Regions from separate parts of the Xenorhabdus sp. XBWT genome, predicted to be linked through region 1. Evidence: predicted binding sites of a transcription regulator. Region 1 holds the regulator's gene; each other region holds the start of a gene.
The links. Region 1 encodes LexA, which represses DNA repair genes until DNA is damaged. Its sites were predicted from a motif close to TNCTGTATGTACATACAGNA; they were not measured.
Positions count from the first base shown of each region.

Region 2: the regulator LexA is predicted to act here: its motif matches at 2,609-2,628, upstream of uvrA (excinuclease ABC subunit UvrA).
Region 3: the regulator LexA is predicted to act here: its motif matches at 1,553-1,572, upstream of sulA (SOS-induced cell division inhibitor SulA).
Region 4: the regulator LexA is predicted to act here: its motif matches at 2,126-2,145, upstream of AC5JQI_RS10950 (metal-dependent hydrolase).

Region 1 is NZ_CM180990.1:785,802-790,023, forward strand. It holds gene plsB (glycerol-3-phosphate 1-O-acyltransferase PlsB) at 1-818, opposite strand, end outside; gene AC5JQI_RS03425 (diacylglycerol kinase) at 955-1,326, shown strand; gene lexA (transcriptional repressor LexA) at 1,445-2,062, shown strand; gene zur (zinc uptake transcriptional repressor Zur) at 2,203-2,715, opposite strand; gene AC5JQI_RS03440 (DMT family transporter) at 2,994-3,887, opposite strand; gene AC5JQI_RS03445 (DUF6024 family protein) at 3,884-4,222, opposite strand, start outside.
Region 2 is NZ_CM180990.1:3,483,618-3,487,839, reverse strand. It holds gene uvrA (excinuclease ABC subunit UvrA) at 1-2,546, opposite strand, end outside; gene ssb1 (single-stranded DNA-binding protein SSB1) at 2,797-3,330, shown strand; gene AC5JQI_RS15195 (L-tyrosine/L-tryptophan isonitrile synthase family protein) at 4,156-4,222, shown strand, end outside.
Region 3 is NZ_CM180990.1:1,602,531-1,606,752, reverse strand. It holds gene AC5JQI_RS07175 (IS630 family transposase) at 1-425, opposite strand, end outside; gene AC5JQI_RS07170 (TfoX/Sxy family DNA transformation protein) at 728-1,351, opposite strand; gene sulA (SOS-induced cell division inhibitor SulA) at 1,592-2,164, shown strand; gene ompA (porin OmpA) at 2,521-3,642, shown strand; gene matP (macrodomain Ter protein MatP) at 3,735-4,184, opposite strand.
Region 4 is NZ_CM180990.1:2,487,562-2,491,783, reverse strand. It holds gene AC5JQI_RS10955 (L-cystine transporter) at 1-833, opposite strand, end outside; gene AC5JQI_RS10950 (metal-dependent hydrolase) at 1,525-2,103, opposite strand; gene hxpB (hexitol phosphatase HxpB) at 2,457-3,122, opposite strand; gene AC5JQI_RS10940 (YniB family protein) at 3,331-3,873, shown strand; gene AC5JQI_RS10935 (fructosamine kinase family protein) at 4,105-4,222, opposite strand, start outside.

The DNA of each region.
Region 1 (4,222 bases):
AAAACACGGTCGGTCAGACGAACTGTTTCATAGGAGAAGTTCGCGGCAATTTCTTCCAACATGTTGATGGCGTTTTGCTTCGCCTTTTCGGGAGAAATTTTCTTGCTGCGTGTTTCATCAGCAATGGCTTTTTCTATTGCCTTTGATGTGAGTAATTTGTTGAACAGTTCCTGTCTGGCAGGGAGACGAGGGCCAACAGCCGCAAGACGCTGACGGGAATAATGTATCCGGGCAACACGGGCGAGTTTATTAGCAATGATATCATCCGTACCATGCTCATCTGCCATCTTACGCAGAGAAACAGGCGTGGAGAAACGCACAAAACTATCTCGTCCCAGCCACAGGATCGCAAAAAACTTTTGCACACCATTTAGCAGACGTAATTGCGGTGCTGTATTAGCTTCTTGCCCTTCACGCCCCGGAGAGCGGCCGAACATCACGGAAACTGGCACCATCTGGATATTCAAATCAGGATTATTGTGATGCAAGTCCAGATAGGAATGAAAAATCTTCACAGATTCATGCTTTGGTGCATAACAACTGAACACACGTGGGCCGTTATCGATAAACACACAACTAGGAAGCTGAGCATCACCAATTTCCAAAGGATTCAACGGATCCGGCAGATCTTGTGCCAGACATTGTTGACGCAAGGTCAATAAGTCTGTTTTTGAGTGGTACGGGAGTACGTACAAAATAGGCCGTGTCGTATCAAGACGCAGCTCTGCAATGGGATCTGTAGGGATAAGTTTACTTTTTACTAATAATTTTAATGGTAAATTCAATAACTTATAATATATTTTACGCCAACCTGACATAACGACTTTAAGCCTCTTGTTAGCAATGCCTCGCAAGGATACCAGAAACAGATTTTGAGATCTGTGGAAATAAGACAATAATAGAGACTAAAAATTATATAACCATATAAATACCAAGTGATTGAGTATAATTCTTATGGCAAATCAATCAACAGGTTTGACCCGCATCATTAAAGCGGCAGGGTATTCGGCGAAAGGAATCAAAGCGGCATGGCAAAATGAAGCGGCATTTCGACAGGAGGCAATTGCTGCCATATTTGCAATTATCATTGCATTTTCTTTAGACCTCAGCATAGTCGAAAGAATCCTGCTTATCAGCGCTGTTATGCTCGTTGTGATTGTCGAAATTCTCAATAGTGCAATAGAAGCTGTAGTGGATCGTATCGGTAGTGAATACCATGAGTTATCAGGCCGTGCGAAAGATATGGGTTCAGCGGCTGTATTGCTTACCATACTTCTGGCCTTGTTTATCTGGGGAATAATCCTTTGGTCGCATTTTATGTGCTGATTCGACGTGTTTTTCATTAAAATACGTTATTTAGCTGCTTTTACGTGCTGACAGGTTCCCAATTCGAATTTACCTGTATATACTCACAGCCGGACTGTATAAACAAACAGGGGGCGAAATGAAAGCATTAACTGCCAGACAGCAACAAGTCTATAACTTAGTGCGTGACCATATTTCGCAAACGGGTATGCCACCGACACGTGCTGAAATTGCAGCGCGTCTTGGTTTTCGTTCACCTAACGCGGCGGAAGAGCATTTAAAAGCGCTGGCGCGTAAAGGGGTGATAGAGATTATTTCTGGTGCATCCAGAGGTATCCGTTTGCTTCTCGAAGAACCGGGTGGCGGAATGAGATTACCGTTGATTGGTCGTGTTGCTGCTGGCGAGCCACTGCTAGCTCAGGAACATATCGAAAGTCACTATAAGGTTGATCCTGAATTATTTAAACCAAGTGCTGATTTTCTATTGCGTGTCAGTGGAATGTCTATGAAAGACATCGGTATTATGGACGGAGATTTACTTGCTGTGCATAAAACACAGGATGTTCATAATGGACAAGTCATTGTGGCGCGTATTGAAGATGAAGTCACAGTGAAGCGTTTCAGACAAACAGGAAACAAAATTGAACTGATCGCTGAAAATCCAGAATTTTCACCGATTGTAGTTGATTTGAGCGAACAGAGTTTCACTATTGAAGGATTGGCAGTAGGCGTTATTCGTAACGGAGACTGGTTCTGATTGTAAAAACGGATAATTACACTTTGCCATTCCGGGGCGGTCATTTTTCCAGTACCCGTTACATTTGAATTCAGCGGGAACTTGAGAATACATGAAAATATCAGCTATGACCGCCTCACCGTCCAAGCAGGTTCTTATCTTTATTTCTTTTTCTTCTCTTCAACAGCATGATTGTGCTGACATGTATCGCGTTCCGTACAGGAATCTATTTCATGGCAGGAAGCACATAATCCGTGGACTTCTATCACACTATTTCTCAAATGGAACCCTGTACCTTGCGCTAACTGCTGAATTGCGGATTCAATATCTTTCGCATCCTTTTCAGTTACGGAGCCGCAATATTCACAGATAAACATAGCTGAAGTATGGCTGGGTTCTTCAAAGTGATGGCAAAGAACATAGCTGTTTGTAGACTCTATTTTGTGAATAAAACCTTGCTCCAGCAAAAATTCTAACCCACGGTAAACTGTTGGCGGCTTAGCCTGAGGTTCGACTTCGCGTAATAAATCCAGCAAATCATAAGCGCTTATCGCACTGGGTTGCTCCGTAATTAAACGAAGAATTTCAAGGCGTTGGGGTGTCAAGCGAACTCCTCTTGAAAGACAGATTGTTTCAGCTTGTGCCAGTAATTTTTGTTGATTGATAATTTCCATTACACCTCTCACACCTACACGATGCTAATAGCTTTGATATTAACACGTTTTAGGCTTAAGAGTGGAATTCACGCGATACCTCACTGTCTTTGGGTTATAAATATAAGTATCAAAAGATGTCGATTATCTTGCTACTGTGTGACTCGTTATTTACTGATACATACCAATTAAAGATAAAAATAATAACTTCCCTTGGATTCACATATTAAGCGCAACATCGTAATGAACGAAGTAAATGAGTGGGGATACCTTTAAATAATCTATCTTCTAGGGATAATTTATCTTTTTGCTGTTTCTGACTGTAATAATCGGATAGAATGTAGACTATTCGCAATTAAAGCAGTCAGAATAATACCACCACCTATAAGTGTATAATTATTTGGGCTGTCTCCAAAAACAAGCCATATCCAAATTGGGCCAAATACTGCTTCTAGAAGAAGGAAAAAACCCAGGTGAGAAGAAGGTATTAGTTTTGAAGATTTAGCAATTAAAGTTAGAGCTAAGAATACAATGACAGAACCTTCTATTAAGATTAGAAAAAAATTGAACAATGAAATATCAAGATTGATATCAAAGTAAGAATATAACAGTATAAAAGAAAATATTGCGCCAATGGAAGGTGTTAAAGATAAATCTTGCTTACTAATGCGTCCAGTAACGAAAGCAGCTGCCATAGATATTGCTGTTAATAAAGCGGTAATATCACCGAATGATACTGAAAGATTAGCGTTAGATCCATACATTACAACAATTACTCCAGCTATTGAAATAATGAACGCTACTATTGTCATACGGCTGACAATTTCTTTAATGACAAACCATGAAAGTATCGCAGCCCAAAGTGGAGCGGTACTGATTATAAACAGCATATTTGCGATAGACGTTGTCATTGCTGAAACCGGGAATAATATTGCCGATAAACCATAAAAAAAGGAGGCCAGAAAAAAATATTTACTGTATGTTTGATTTTTTTTAATTTTATTTTCTCTTCTGAATAAAGAAAAAAATATAATGATTATCATTGGGAGTGACATGGAAAAAGAGCGCCAGAATGCAATTTGTTCTGGGGTAAAATTTATGGCTCGTATGAATACGGTATCGAAACTTAGAATGGTTCCGCCTAAAAGAGCGAATAGATAGCCTACTTTGGTTGGATGATTTACATTATTCATAATAACTCTTTGATATAATTAATTAATTTAAAATTACAATTTACTGCTGTTGAATTTATTGCTCCGCTCTTATAGCAACTAAATCTGTAAATCATTGTTCCTATTTTTTTCATGGTTATAACGGATTTTTTATTGCAAGGTAATCTATCTAAATAAAAATCAGACTGTAAAACAACAAATGGAGTTTTAGATTGTAAAGGTGTAATACATTTAAATCCTATTTTCTCTAATTCATTTGCTTCTTTATCTGTTAAATCAAAATAAGCAACATTAAAAAAATCAGGGCTTTCTATGCATCTATTCAAAGCATCGTTATATGATCTGAGATTAACAGT
Region 2 (4,222 bases), 1.6 Mb from region 1:
GTACCTCTCTTAGAGAGTTCCCGTGCCAGTTTTACCCGTTGTGCTTCCCCGCCTGACAGTGTTGTTGCCGATTGCCCCAGACGAATATAGGAAAGACCGACATCTATCAAGGTTTGCAGTTTACGGGAGAGAGCAGGGACAGCATCGAAAAATTCCCGTGCCTCTTCAATGGTCATATTCAGAACTTCATTAATATTCTTGCCTTTATATTTGATTTCCAGCGTTTCACGGTTATAGCGTTTGCTCTTACACTGATCGCAAGGTACATAAACATCAGGCAGAAAGTGCATTTCAACCTTAATCACACCATCGCCCTGGCAGGCTTCACAGCGTCCGCCTTTTACGTTGAAACTGAAACGTCCCGGTGTATAGCCACGGGCACGAGATTCAGGAACACCTGAAAATAATTCTCTCACAGGCGTAAATATACCAGTATAAGTAGCGGGGTTTGAACGAGGGGTTCTGCCAATAGGGCTTTGGTCTATATCAATGACCTTATCAAAATGCTCCAGCCCTTCAACATCGATATAAGAGGCAGGATTAATGTTTGTTGCCCCGTTTAGCTGGCGCTGTGCTATAGGGAAGAGTGTATCGTTGATCAGCGTTGATTTACCGGAACCAGAAACGCCGGTGATACAGGTAAACAAGCCGACTGGCAGTTTTAGTGTTACCTTTTTCAGATTATTGCCTTTTGCTCCAATCAATTTTAGTATCTTGTCAGGATTGGTAGGCACACGCTGCTCTGGAATGGCAATTTTGCGTTCACCACTCAGGAATTTTCCGGTGAGAGATTTTTCACTTTCCATAATATTGGAAAGAGTCCCTTCGGCAACAATCTCACCTCCATGCACACCCGCGCCAGGCCCGATATCGATAATATGATCAGCTGCACGGATGGCATCTTCATCGTGTTCGACCACAATAACGGTATTACCCAGATTGCGCAGATGCAGCAACGTTTCCAACAAACGTTCATTATCCCGCTGATGCAGGCCGATGGAGGGTTCATCCAGCACATACATTACGCCGACAAGACCTGCACCAATTTGGCTGGCTAAACGAATACGCTGGGCTTCACCGCCTGAAAGTGTTTCTGCTGAACGGGAGAGCGTCAGGTAATTCAATCCAACATTAACCAGAAATTTCAGGCGATCACGGATCTCTTTCAAAACTTTTTCAGCAATTTTGGCGCGTTGCCCACTCAGTTTAATATTTTGGAAAAATTCCATCGCATGACCGATGCTGAAATCAGAAATCTGGGGCAGCGTGGTGCTTTCAATAAAGACATAGCGGGCTTCTTTGCGCAGTCGGGTTCCGTCACAAGAGACGCAGGAACGATTGCTGATATATTTTGCCAGCTCTTCCCGTACCGCAGTAGATTCCGTTTCTTTATAGCGGCGCTCCATATTGTGCAGGACACCTTCGAACGGGTGGTTACGAACGGTCACATCGCCGCGATCATTGGTATATTTAAATTCGACGGATTCTTTTCCTGAGCCATATAAAACCACTTTCCTAATCACAGAACTTAACTGATTAAATGGCACTTCGATATCGAATTTATAATGTTCTGCCAGTGATCTCAGCATCTGGAAGTAGTAAAAATTACGGCGATCCCAGCCACGTATTGCGCCACCAGCAAGGGATATATCACCATTCTGAACAACACGTACAGGATCGAAAAATTGCTGAACGCCTAAACCGTCACAAGTCGGGCAGGCACCGGCAGGATTGTTGAAGGAAAACAGGCGTGGTTCCAGTTCGCTCATACTATAGCCACAGATTGAACAGGCAAAATTGGCGGAGAAGATCAGTTCTTCGGCCTGTTCATCATCCATATTAGCAATGACTGCCGTACCGCCGGAAAGCTCCAGTGCGGTTTCGAATGATTCTGCCAGCCGTTGGGAGAGATCGGCTCGTACCTTGAAACGATCTATAACCACTTCAATGGTATGTTTTTTCTGCAATTCAAGTTTAGGTGGATCAGAAAGGTCACAGACTTCACCATCAATACGGGCGCGGATATAGCCTTGTGCAGCGAGGTTATCCAGCAGTTTGGTGTGCTCACCCTTGCGCTCCTTGACGACAGGGGCCAGCAACATCAGGCGTTGGCTTTCCGGCAATGCCAGTACATTATCCACCATCTGGCTTATCGTTTGCGCCGCCAGAGTGATATCGTGCTCGGGGCAGCGCGGTTCACCCACGCGCGCAAACAGCAGGCGAAGATAATCGTGAATTTCAGTAATTGTCCCGACCGTAGAACGCGGGTTATGGGAAGTAGACTTTTGCTCAATGGAAATCGCCGGAGACAGCCCTTCGATATGATCGACATCCGGTTTTTCCATCAGTGATAAAAACTGGCGGGCATATGCAGAGAGCGATTCCACATAGCGCCGCTGACCCTCGGCATAAAGAGTATCGAAAGCCAGGGATGATTTACCGGAGCCGGATAGCCCAGTAATGACGATTAGCTTGTCACGGGGAATTACCAAATTGATATTCTTGAGATTATGGGTGCGGGCGCCCCGAACTTCGATGTTATCCATATACCACTTCTCAGATTATTGATAGAGCAAAATACGTAAACGCGTTATTATTGCACAAACGTTGCTGAATGGATATACAGTATTAGATGGGAAATCATGCTGTAACCATTACAATGTAAAGTACGATGCGCTTCGCAAAGTATAATATAACGGGTATATCTTTAAACTTAGCCCTCGCATGGTAAACTACTTTGCTTATAATTAGAGAAGTCCGTTTTTAGCAAAATTCATTTCATCAGGAGTATTCCCAATGGCCAGCAGAGGCGTAAACAAAGTTATTTTAGTGGGTAATTTGGGGCAGGACCCGGAAGTTCGCTATATGCCGAACGGAGGTGCAGTCGCCAACATTACTCTGGCAACGTCTGAGAGCTGGCGTGACAAGCAAACCGGTGAGATGAGGGAAAAAACCGAATGGCACCGTGTAGTGCTCTTCGGTAAACTGGCAGAAGTTGCAGGTGAATATCTGCGCAAAGGTTCTCAGGTCTATATCGAAGGTTCTTTGCAGACCCGTAAGTGGCAGGATCAGAGCGGTCAGGATCGTTACACCACTGAAATTGTGGTAAATGTTGGTGGTACAATGCAAATGCTGGGCGGCCGTGGTGGTGCAGGGCAAGAAGCTGCTCCGGCACAAAGCGGTTGGGGGCAGCCACAACAGCCACAACAGCCACAGGCATCTCAGCAATTCAGTGGTGGCGGTGCGCCATCTCGTCCGGCTCAGTCTCAGTCTTCTGCACCACAGAGTAATGAGCCACCAATGGATTTCGATGATGATATTCCATTTTAAATTTGATTTCGGAAATTCGGTAAATAATTGAATCTAACACCCCGTTTATACGGGGTTTTTATTTTATGTAACTATACCTGCCGTCACCTGTCGTCTTTCAAGTTGCAGCTTTGTTGGCTGCACTCACTCACCCCAGTCACATAGTTAGCTATGCTCTTGGGGGTTCATTCCCTTGCCGTCACGCTGCATCTTGAAATCCATTGGTTATATAAAGTTTTTATTAATTACCTTGATTTTTTTACAGATAATGAATGAAATAGCAAATAATTTAATCCACTGATAATGTCATAATATAACGAAAAGGTAAGTTAGTTAACAAGTCTGGCGTAAAAATTCCTGAAGTAAATCACTTGCAAAGCTACGTTCGGAGGAATTTATTATATTATAAAAACAGCATTAAGTTCCCTTCGAAGTGCTATTATTTTTCAATATTATTTTATTTTTAAATAAATATTGTTTTTGTGTGTTTTAATTTTCAATTATCATGAAAATAATAAAATATATTAATGAGCCAAGAAAGCACACAAATGATAATCGTCACTTTTCAGATAATGATATAGCCCTCCTTAGTTATTGTTCGTTATTCTTCTTTTGCTTCTCTATTCTGCTTCTTAGCTTAGGAGCCATCATTCCTATCAGGGAGAAGAGAAGAATCTGAGAAAGCATTGTGCAGATGTGTCTGACTATCTAATCAGAAATACTCCAATCTATATTGGGGATAACACGCCTTTACAGATGATAAAAGCGCTCTAGAAGCTAAATACAGAGTTATTCAAGAATCCATACATTTTACGGGATGTACCTATAATTATTTAGGAGGATAAATTGAAAAATGTATCTGTTAGCACAAATGGTTCAATCATTGAAGATTCACTTATGTTTGGTCAATTTG
Region 3 (4,222 bases), 820 kb from region 1:
GCATCGAATTTATGAGGCACTCCCTTTGGCTTTTTGTAGCTGAAACCCTGGCGGTGAAGCCATTTCGTCATTCCGCCCACGCTGAAAGACACCTGCCAACGTGCTCGGACGTAAGCCACAATTTGGGCGGTGGTATGCATCAAATTTGTCGTCAAATAATCAATCAAGTCGGCGGTTTGTTCGGCAGAGAGATGGCTTTCAGAACCGCCATTTTCCGGGGTGAGCTTTTCCTGAGCGATAAAATCTTTTAGGTGACGGCTTACCGTACTTTCATGAATACGCAAGGCCTGTGCAATCATCTGAGCAGTCCAGCCCTCTGACGCCAAAAGCACCGCCTTGATGCGATCACAAACTCGACTGTCGCGCGTTGTATCATGCATCAATTCGAGGGCATGTTTTTGTTCTGGTGTCAGATGAATTTTCATGGTTGCAAGCATGATCGGGTTTGGATAAGAAATCAAGCATCTTCAAAGGAGATTGGTATATTCCCTTGTTATTCAAAACAAAATAGATAAATGGTTACAAACATTAACAATACAAGTATGCATTTTTGATATTGATTACATGTAAAACACCCTGGCACGATTAACAAACCTGAATCAGAAAACGATTAGCTATTCTAAAATAAGAAGAAATACACGACAAAGTTATTAACACTTTCATTAAATACGAATGCTAAATTTACAAGCAATAGGGGCCAATGCCCCTATTCATCAAATATCACTCATTACGAGCGGTAATCTGAATTCTGGTGAATTAATTCACTGTGCCAACTGATTAATTCATCACGTAATTGCTCTGGTAATACTGCGACATGACATCCTTCTATTGCACCTGCTAAAGCAAGCAGTAAACTGACATTTGTTTTTTTCCTGTGCTGCTGTAATTTTAGATAAGTTGCTTTTGCTCCTAACATCCGTAATTCTTCTACTTTAGAAATACCAACTTTCCATAATTGTCTCTCTAATACTATCCCTAAATTAGGAAGATCTTTTAGTCTGAGCGGCATTTTCTGTCTATCAATAATTTCTTCTCTAGTATAGAGATAAGCCAGATTCACATATTCAAACAATTGTTTTTGATCTTGCCAAAGTGATTCATTAACACGGTAATAACGCAAAGCAACAGGTATCCCTCTTTTTGAATAAATAAATTTTTCCATCCCTCTCGCTCTAAATAATACCTCAGCGTGACTATTCCCTCGTAAATAAAGTTCCCCATCGGAACTAATGGCAAATAAAACACCATTAATCAGCAGCCCGATGCCACCAAATTGAGATTTTCTCTTAATTTTTCCCAGTGAAGATACACCATGTTGCAATTGAGCAAAACGAGCTCCAGATAAAAGCATTTTTATCACTCCATGAATCACATTCCAATGTAATGTTTAATCATGCCTTCTATTAATAAAATAGATAACAAGAACAATTAATTAAAACCATACGCAAACTATTTCCAACTGCCAATCGTTAAGTAGGAAAAATCTTAATTTCTGTGAATTTTTGCGAAGCGCTTTGAAAAAAATAGGCTTGCTTTTAATCAAATAGCGTTATACTGTATAAATATACAGTTCATCATGGTGAGGAATATTATGAGCACTCAATCAGAGTGGGAATATTTCACTAAGCAGAAAACAGCAGTGGCTACCACAACAGTAAAAAAGCATAAAACAGATAAAGCAATGGTTGGAATGACTGTGAAAAAACTGTCTTTTGTTAAACCTTCTCACAGCTCTTCACTGACTGTGAAAGGTCTGGTCAGTGAGCTGATATACAATGAACACCAGTCTGCCATTAATCACATCCTTCTTCCTTTATTACACCGATCAGGAAATGAAGACAGGTGGTTACTTTGGGTAACACCCGATAAGAGATTAAGCCGTCAATGGTTAATAAGTTCCGGCCTTCCTCTAAATAAGGTCGTCCAGCTAAATCAAATCCATCCCATTGCGTCAATCGATGCCATGGAAAAAGCGTTGGCAAGTGGCAACTATAGTGTGGTATTGGGTTGGTTACCTGAATTGTCTGAATATGAAGTTAATAAATTACAATTGGCTGCGCAAAAAGGCACGGCTCTCGGCCTCATTATGCGTCCCCAAAATCAGGCACATCAATTTATATCACAGCCGTGTAAATTACAAATTCACACAAATTACTATCATTGACGAAAATTAGGATTTATCCCAATATTTTTTATAAAAAATAAGCTACCAATTGATAGTTATTCTTATTTATAGTGAAAATCAACATATTAATATGAATTTAACTGTAAATATTCGTCAAAAATATTCACGTTATGTCAGTCTATAATTAAAAATTCTGTGCAATGAATCACAGTGTACTTGTAACTTTTTAAGTTCGTTGTAGACTTTACAAAGTTTAGGGAATTGTACTTACCGCCCTTATATTTAAGGAAGTATCTCCTGAGATAAGTATAGTTACCTAACAAAACATTTTAACCAATGGCTAATAATAAGGCTTTCAAGGCCAATTGCCTATTTGGATGATAACGAGGCGTAAAATGAAGAAGACAGCTATCGCAGTAGCAGTGGCAGTGGCAGCTTTCGCAACTGCTGCTCAAGCAGCTCCAAAGGATAATACTTGGTATACCGGTGCTAAGCTGGGTTGGTCTCAATACCATGACGTAAACTTCTACGGTCATGGTTATGATACCCGCATTGGTAACGGCTCTACTCACAAAAGTCAGTTAGGTGCAGGTGCCTATGTCGGTTATCAGGCAAACCCATATCTGGGCTTTGAACTGGGTTATGACTGGTTAGGTCGCATGGCTTATAAAGGCAGCGTTAATAACGGTGCTTTCCGTGCTCAAGGCATTCAATTGACCACTAAACTAAGCTATCCAGTGATGGACAATCTGGATGTTTATACTCGCCTTGGTGGTATGGTATGGCGTGCGGATTCTTCTGCGACTTACAATGCAAATGCAGTCGAAGGAACTGGTGATAAAGGCCAGCGCAGACTGAAAGACCACGATACGGGTATTTCTCCTCTGGCTGCGATTGGTGTTGAATACGCACTGACTAAAAATCTGGCAACCCGTCTGGATTACCAATGGGTTAACAACATCGGTGATGCAACTTCTGTTGGTGCCCGCCCAGATAATGGTCTGCTGAGTGTCGGTGTTTCTTACCGTTTCGGTCAAGATGAAGCTGCCCCAGTCGTTGTACCAGTAGCTCCTGCTCCAGTGATCCCTGCGCCTATTGTTGAAAACAAGAACTTCACTCTGCGTTCTGACGTTCTGTTCAATTTCAACAAATCAACACTGAAGCAAGAAGGTAAACAAGAACTGGATAACCTCTACAATCAACTGGCTAATATCGACCCAACTCAAGGCAATGTTCTGGTAATTGGTTACACCGACCGTATCGGCAGCCAGAATTTTAACCTGCCACTGTCTCAAAAACGTGCTCAATCCGTTGTAGACTATTTGGTTGCTAAAGGCATCCCTGCTGGCAGTATCCAAGCAGAAGGTCGCGGCAAAGAAAGCCCTGTTACTGGTTCTAGCTGTGACAACATTAAAAGCCACGCTAAACTTATCGACTGCCTGGCTCCAGATCGCCGTGTAGTTATCAATATTCAGGGCACGAAAGAAGTTGTTACTCAGCCAAAAGTAGCACAGTAATACTGCTCTAATATCACTGAAAAACCCCATTTTAAAATGGGGTTTTATTTTTCTGCTTACTCTTTTTTTACATTACCATCATAGATGGTGCTTTATTTCCCTAATATTGCTTCCAGATCCTGTTTTAAACTCGACATCTGATGGTTATATTTTTCCCTATATTCAGCATCTTCCAGCAATTGCACTATTGTTTCTGATAACGTATTGCCGCGACGTCGAGAAAGCGCTGAAAGCCGTTGCCAGACATGGAAATCCAAATCGATAGATTTTTTACGGGAGTATTGATGCTCAGAATTAAAATGACGTTTACGCCGTGCCCGAATCGTTTGTTTCATTCGGTTGGATAAATCGGGATTCATATGCCGCGAAATCCAAGTCAAGACTTTAACCGGCTCTTGTTCTATTTTCATCAATTCGTTGACCGCATCCTGAGCTGCACTTTTTTCAATGTATTTAGTAATCAGCTCGCCTTCACGGTGTTTTTTCGCTAAATATGTCCATTTCCAGCCACATTCCAGATTTTCCAATTGTTGATATTTCATTTCATCTCTCAGTGACAGCGTAACTTAAATTAAGCATA
Region 4 (4,222 bases), 1.7 Mb from region 1:
TGTACAACAAACATCAAACCAAGCGCGATATAAGAAGCAACGACAAAATTACCTAATTGCGTAATATCGTGAATATTCGAGCTTGCTACAACTTTAGTCATCAGAGCCATGACACCGTATGGTGTTAGGAGCATAACTAGTCTAACTAGTTTCATTGCCCATGCTTGTAGAGTATCAATGGCGATCAGAGCTCGTTCACCGCGTTCATGGTCATCTTTAAGCATTTTCAATGCAGCAATGCCTAAAAATGCTGCAAAAATCACAACACTGATAATGGAAGTCGGGTTTGCTCCAGTCAGATCAGCAAAGGGGTTTTTCGGGATAAATGAGAGAATAATTTGGGGTACACTCATATCTGCAACTTTACCAATATAGTTGGTTTCAATAGCTGATAAACGAGCTGTTTCTTGAGTACCTTGAATTAATCCTGCTGCACTTAGTCCAAATAAATTAGCAATTATGATACCGATTAAAGCGGAAATTGCAGTAGTGAACAATAACGTACCAATTGTCAGGAAGCTGATTTTTCCTAAAGAAGACGCTTTATGTAAACGCGCGACTGCACTTAGAATAGAGGCAAAAACCAATGGCATGATAACCATTTGCAATAACTGTACATAACCATTACCAACGATATTGAACCATTTAATTGATTCTTTTACTGTAAGATTATCTGTACCATAAATGATATTCAATGCCAGCCCAAAAATGATACCTACGACTAGAGCCACGAGAACCTTTTTGGACAAGCTCGATTTATCTGAACTTGTTTTTGCTAATAAGATGAGCAATGCTATAAAAACGAGCATGTTAATGATGAGTGGTAGATTCATCCCTAGTCTCCAAAATGTTTATACCTTCATTTTTCAAATTGTTGCTTTTTTTGCTGAATCACAACTTGTAATCAATCAGGTATACCAATATCTGTATGATATATATTTATTATTCATGGTTTGTATTGAGATAAGTGATGATAGCAGTTTCAAACTGCTAACTTATTGATTGTGCTATCACTCAAAAATCTATCAGATACAGGCCATGAAAATCTATAAGATAGAATTTTATCAGTATAAAAATTTACTTGCTTATAATTAAATGGAATTTAATATAATTATTTTTCACTAGTTAGTTTAATTGGTTATATGCCCTAATCTATGTCAACTTCACTTTCTATACACAATGGATTTCAAGTTGCATCGCGACGGCAAGAGAGCAAATCCCCGGGAGCATAGCTAACTATGTGACTATGTGACCGGGGTGAGCGAGCGCAGCCAACAAAGAGGCAGTTTGAAAGACGAAGTGTATATACGATTTTGTCTGCCAGATAAGGTAATTTACATTCAGCAAACTGCTATTTATAGAATAAGCAATAAAATTAAAGCGTTAAATAATAGTAGCATAGTGAATTAGTCAATTCTGATTGTAAACAGATAAGTGAGAATTAAAAAATATTATTTATATAATTAGTAATAGCCCTATTTGAGAAAATAGGGTTATTACGTTGTTGTATGTACGATAAGTCAGCTACTTGTAGAGATTTTTTAGCTTATCAATTGATAATTGATCGAACGAGAACTTATCAAAGTAATGCGTGAATGAAAAATCAATGTACTGTGGAAGAATAATAGCAATCACTAGGACCAGAACAGCAATAAATCGTTCAGCTTTTTTGCGTTCTTTTCCTCTAAGAATTGGGATACAAAAACGTGTTTTCAGTGGCCATAAAAGTGGAATACCTGCAGGAGTGAGCATATCGGCAATCAGATGGCTGATATAACCGACAACCATCGCATGGATGAAGTCGGTTGGAATGGGCCAATTGGAGGGGATTTCCGTCTGGAAGAGAGTCATTCCCACCATTAGCGCTAATAAACTATGTGTGAATCCACGATGGCCACATAATTTTGCTATTGGAATGGATATAAAACGGAATAACCTGCCTAAAGTGGAGCTTGGGTGGTCAATATCAGGTAATAGTGAAGCCAGAAGTACACCGGGAAGCATATGTAACCAATCTCCCTGTGCGATTTCTGGTGTGATTTCTAACTGGTGAGCCAATACAAGGCTGGCGACGGAAAAAAGAAGATGCCCTTCTGCTGTCATAACGATTTATGCTAATTATTTATGCTGTTTATACATACAGTTGGCAGTATAGAGGTTTTTGCATAAGGATGATAGAGGGTAAACAAGAATAATCTTTTATACCCGTCGTCTTTCAAGTTGCAGCTTTGTTGGCTGCGCTTGCTCACCCCGGTCACATAGTTAGCTATGCTCCCGGGGATTTGCTCTCTTGCCGTCGCGCTGCATCTTGAAATCCATTGGGTATATTTATTGATATATAACACCAATATTTAATCTATTTTTACCTATATCAGCCAGGGATATAACAGGGTGTTTGATTTTTGCACTGCCAGATGCATGGAGCACATGTATGCAGCATGGCAGCACGGTAACCATCAGGTAATATTCTCTATTGTTAATTTTTCCAGTGAATTCAATTTAATGTCAGCCAGTGACCAGCGAGGATCATCAAAATGATGGGCGGCAGGAACAACAATTGAACGCATTCTTGCAGCCTTGGCTGCTATCATGCCATTAAATGAATCTTCTAACGTAACGCATTGAATCGGGTTAACGTCAAGTTGATTGGCGGCTTGTAAGTAAACTTCTGGGTGGGGTTTGCTATAAGGTAAGTCTGCGGCAGAAATGACAGCATCAAAGTAGTGCCGTATGTTAAATAATTCAAGTATCTGTTCAAGCATCTCATAGGGTGATGCAGAGGCCAAACCGATTTTTAATCCACGCTCGCGGCAGAGGTTTAAAGCATATTCGACGCCTGGTAATAAGGGGCGGTTTTCTTTTACTAATCGAACTACATAATTGATGATGCGTTGTGCAACTTCATTTTTAGAAGTACCTTGCCACGGTGCAGCCTGATACCATAGTTCAACAACCTGATCTATCCGTAATCCTAATGTATCAGGCAGTTTTTCTGCTAAAGTTAAATCCAATCCTAATTCACCGAATATATGTTTTTCTCCTTGCTCCCAGTAGGGCTCAGAATCAATGAGCAATCCGTCCATATCAAAGATGACGGCTTTTAGAGGTAAACAAAATGACATCTCATATCTCTCCGCAATGATGATAGCGATTAATAAAATTTGATTGTAGCAATTTCAGTGAGTTAAATCTCTCTGTAGGCAGATAACAAAGAAAGAAATCGTTTTTTAGGAAAAATAAGAGCATTACTCTACAAATGGAGTTAGAGTAAGCCTCTTATGAGCTATGATTGAATGAAAATAAAATGATGTATGCTAATGAGGAAAATTAATGAAGTATCAACAAGCTGGCTATGTTGCTATTACTAAACGAATTCTGGGCTGGGTTATTTTTGTACCGGCTTTTTTGTCTACTTTTGTCTCAGTGATCAATCTGACATGGCAGCATGGCGTAAAAGGTGATGGTATTAATGCGGTATTGAATGATTTTCTCAAAATGATGACAGAAATGATTAAATTCAATACACCTTTTCTGGATTTTTTTTGGAAATACTCTCCAGTTCCTGATTGGACAGTGAGCATTACAGGAGCAAATTTCGGTTTTCTTGTTATCTATTTTTTAATATTTATTGGTTTGGCAATGAATGCTTCTGGTTTGAGAATGTACCGCCAGTTTAAATTTATTAAAGAACATATTGAAGATCAAATGATCCTTGAAAATGTTAAAGAGAGTGGAATTACAAAGGAACAATTGAAAAATAAAATCAAATTTCCGAGGCATTCTCTATTCAGCCAAATTTTTACTCTTTATATATCACCAATCATTATCGGTGCGATTGCTTATCTGTTATCTACACTATTGGGTTGGCAATGAAACAAAATAATAGCTGTGCCAGAATGTTCTATGCAGTTTTTAACATATAATGTTATTTTATTTGTTAAAATATATTGATGAAATTGGCGTATGTAAATCGTAAATATTGAAAAATGACATTGAATGTGATTTAAAAACCACATGTTAACCCTTATTGTTAAGGAGAATTGATTCAGAGTTAACAATAATCGTTTTGTGTTCATATATCATGTTGATGAGTGTTTTTGATGGCTATTCAGATAAGATCTTATCAATAATATTTTGCACTACGATAAAGTTATCACCGCCAAAAAGGTTACATCGGTTCAGCAAATAATAAAGTTGGTAAATAGGTTGGCGATCAATAAAG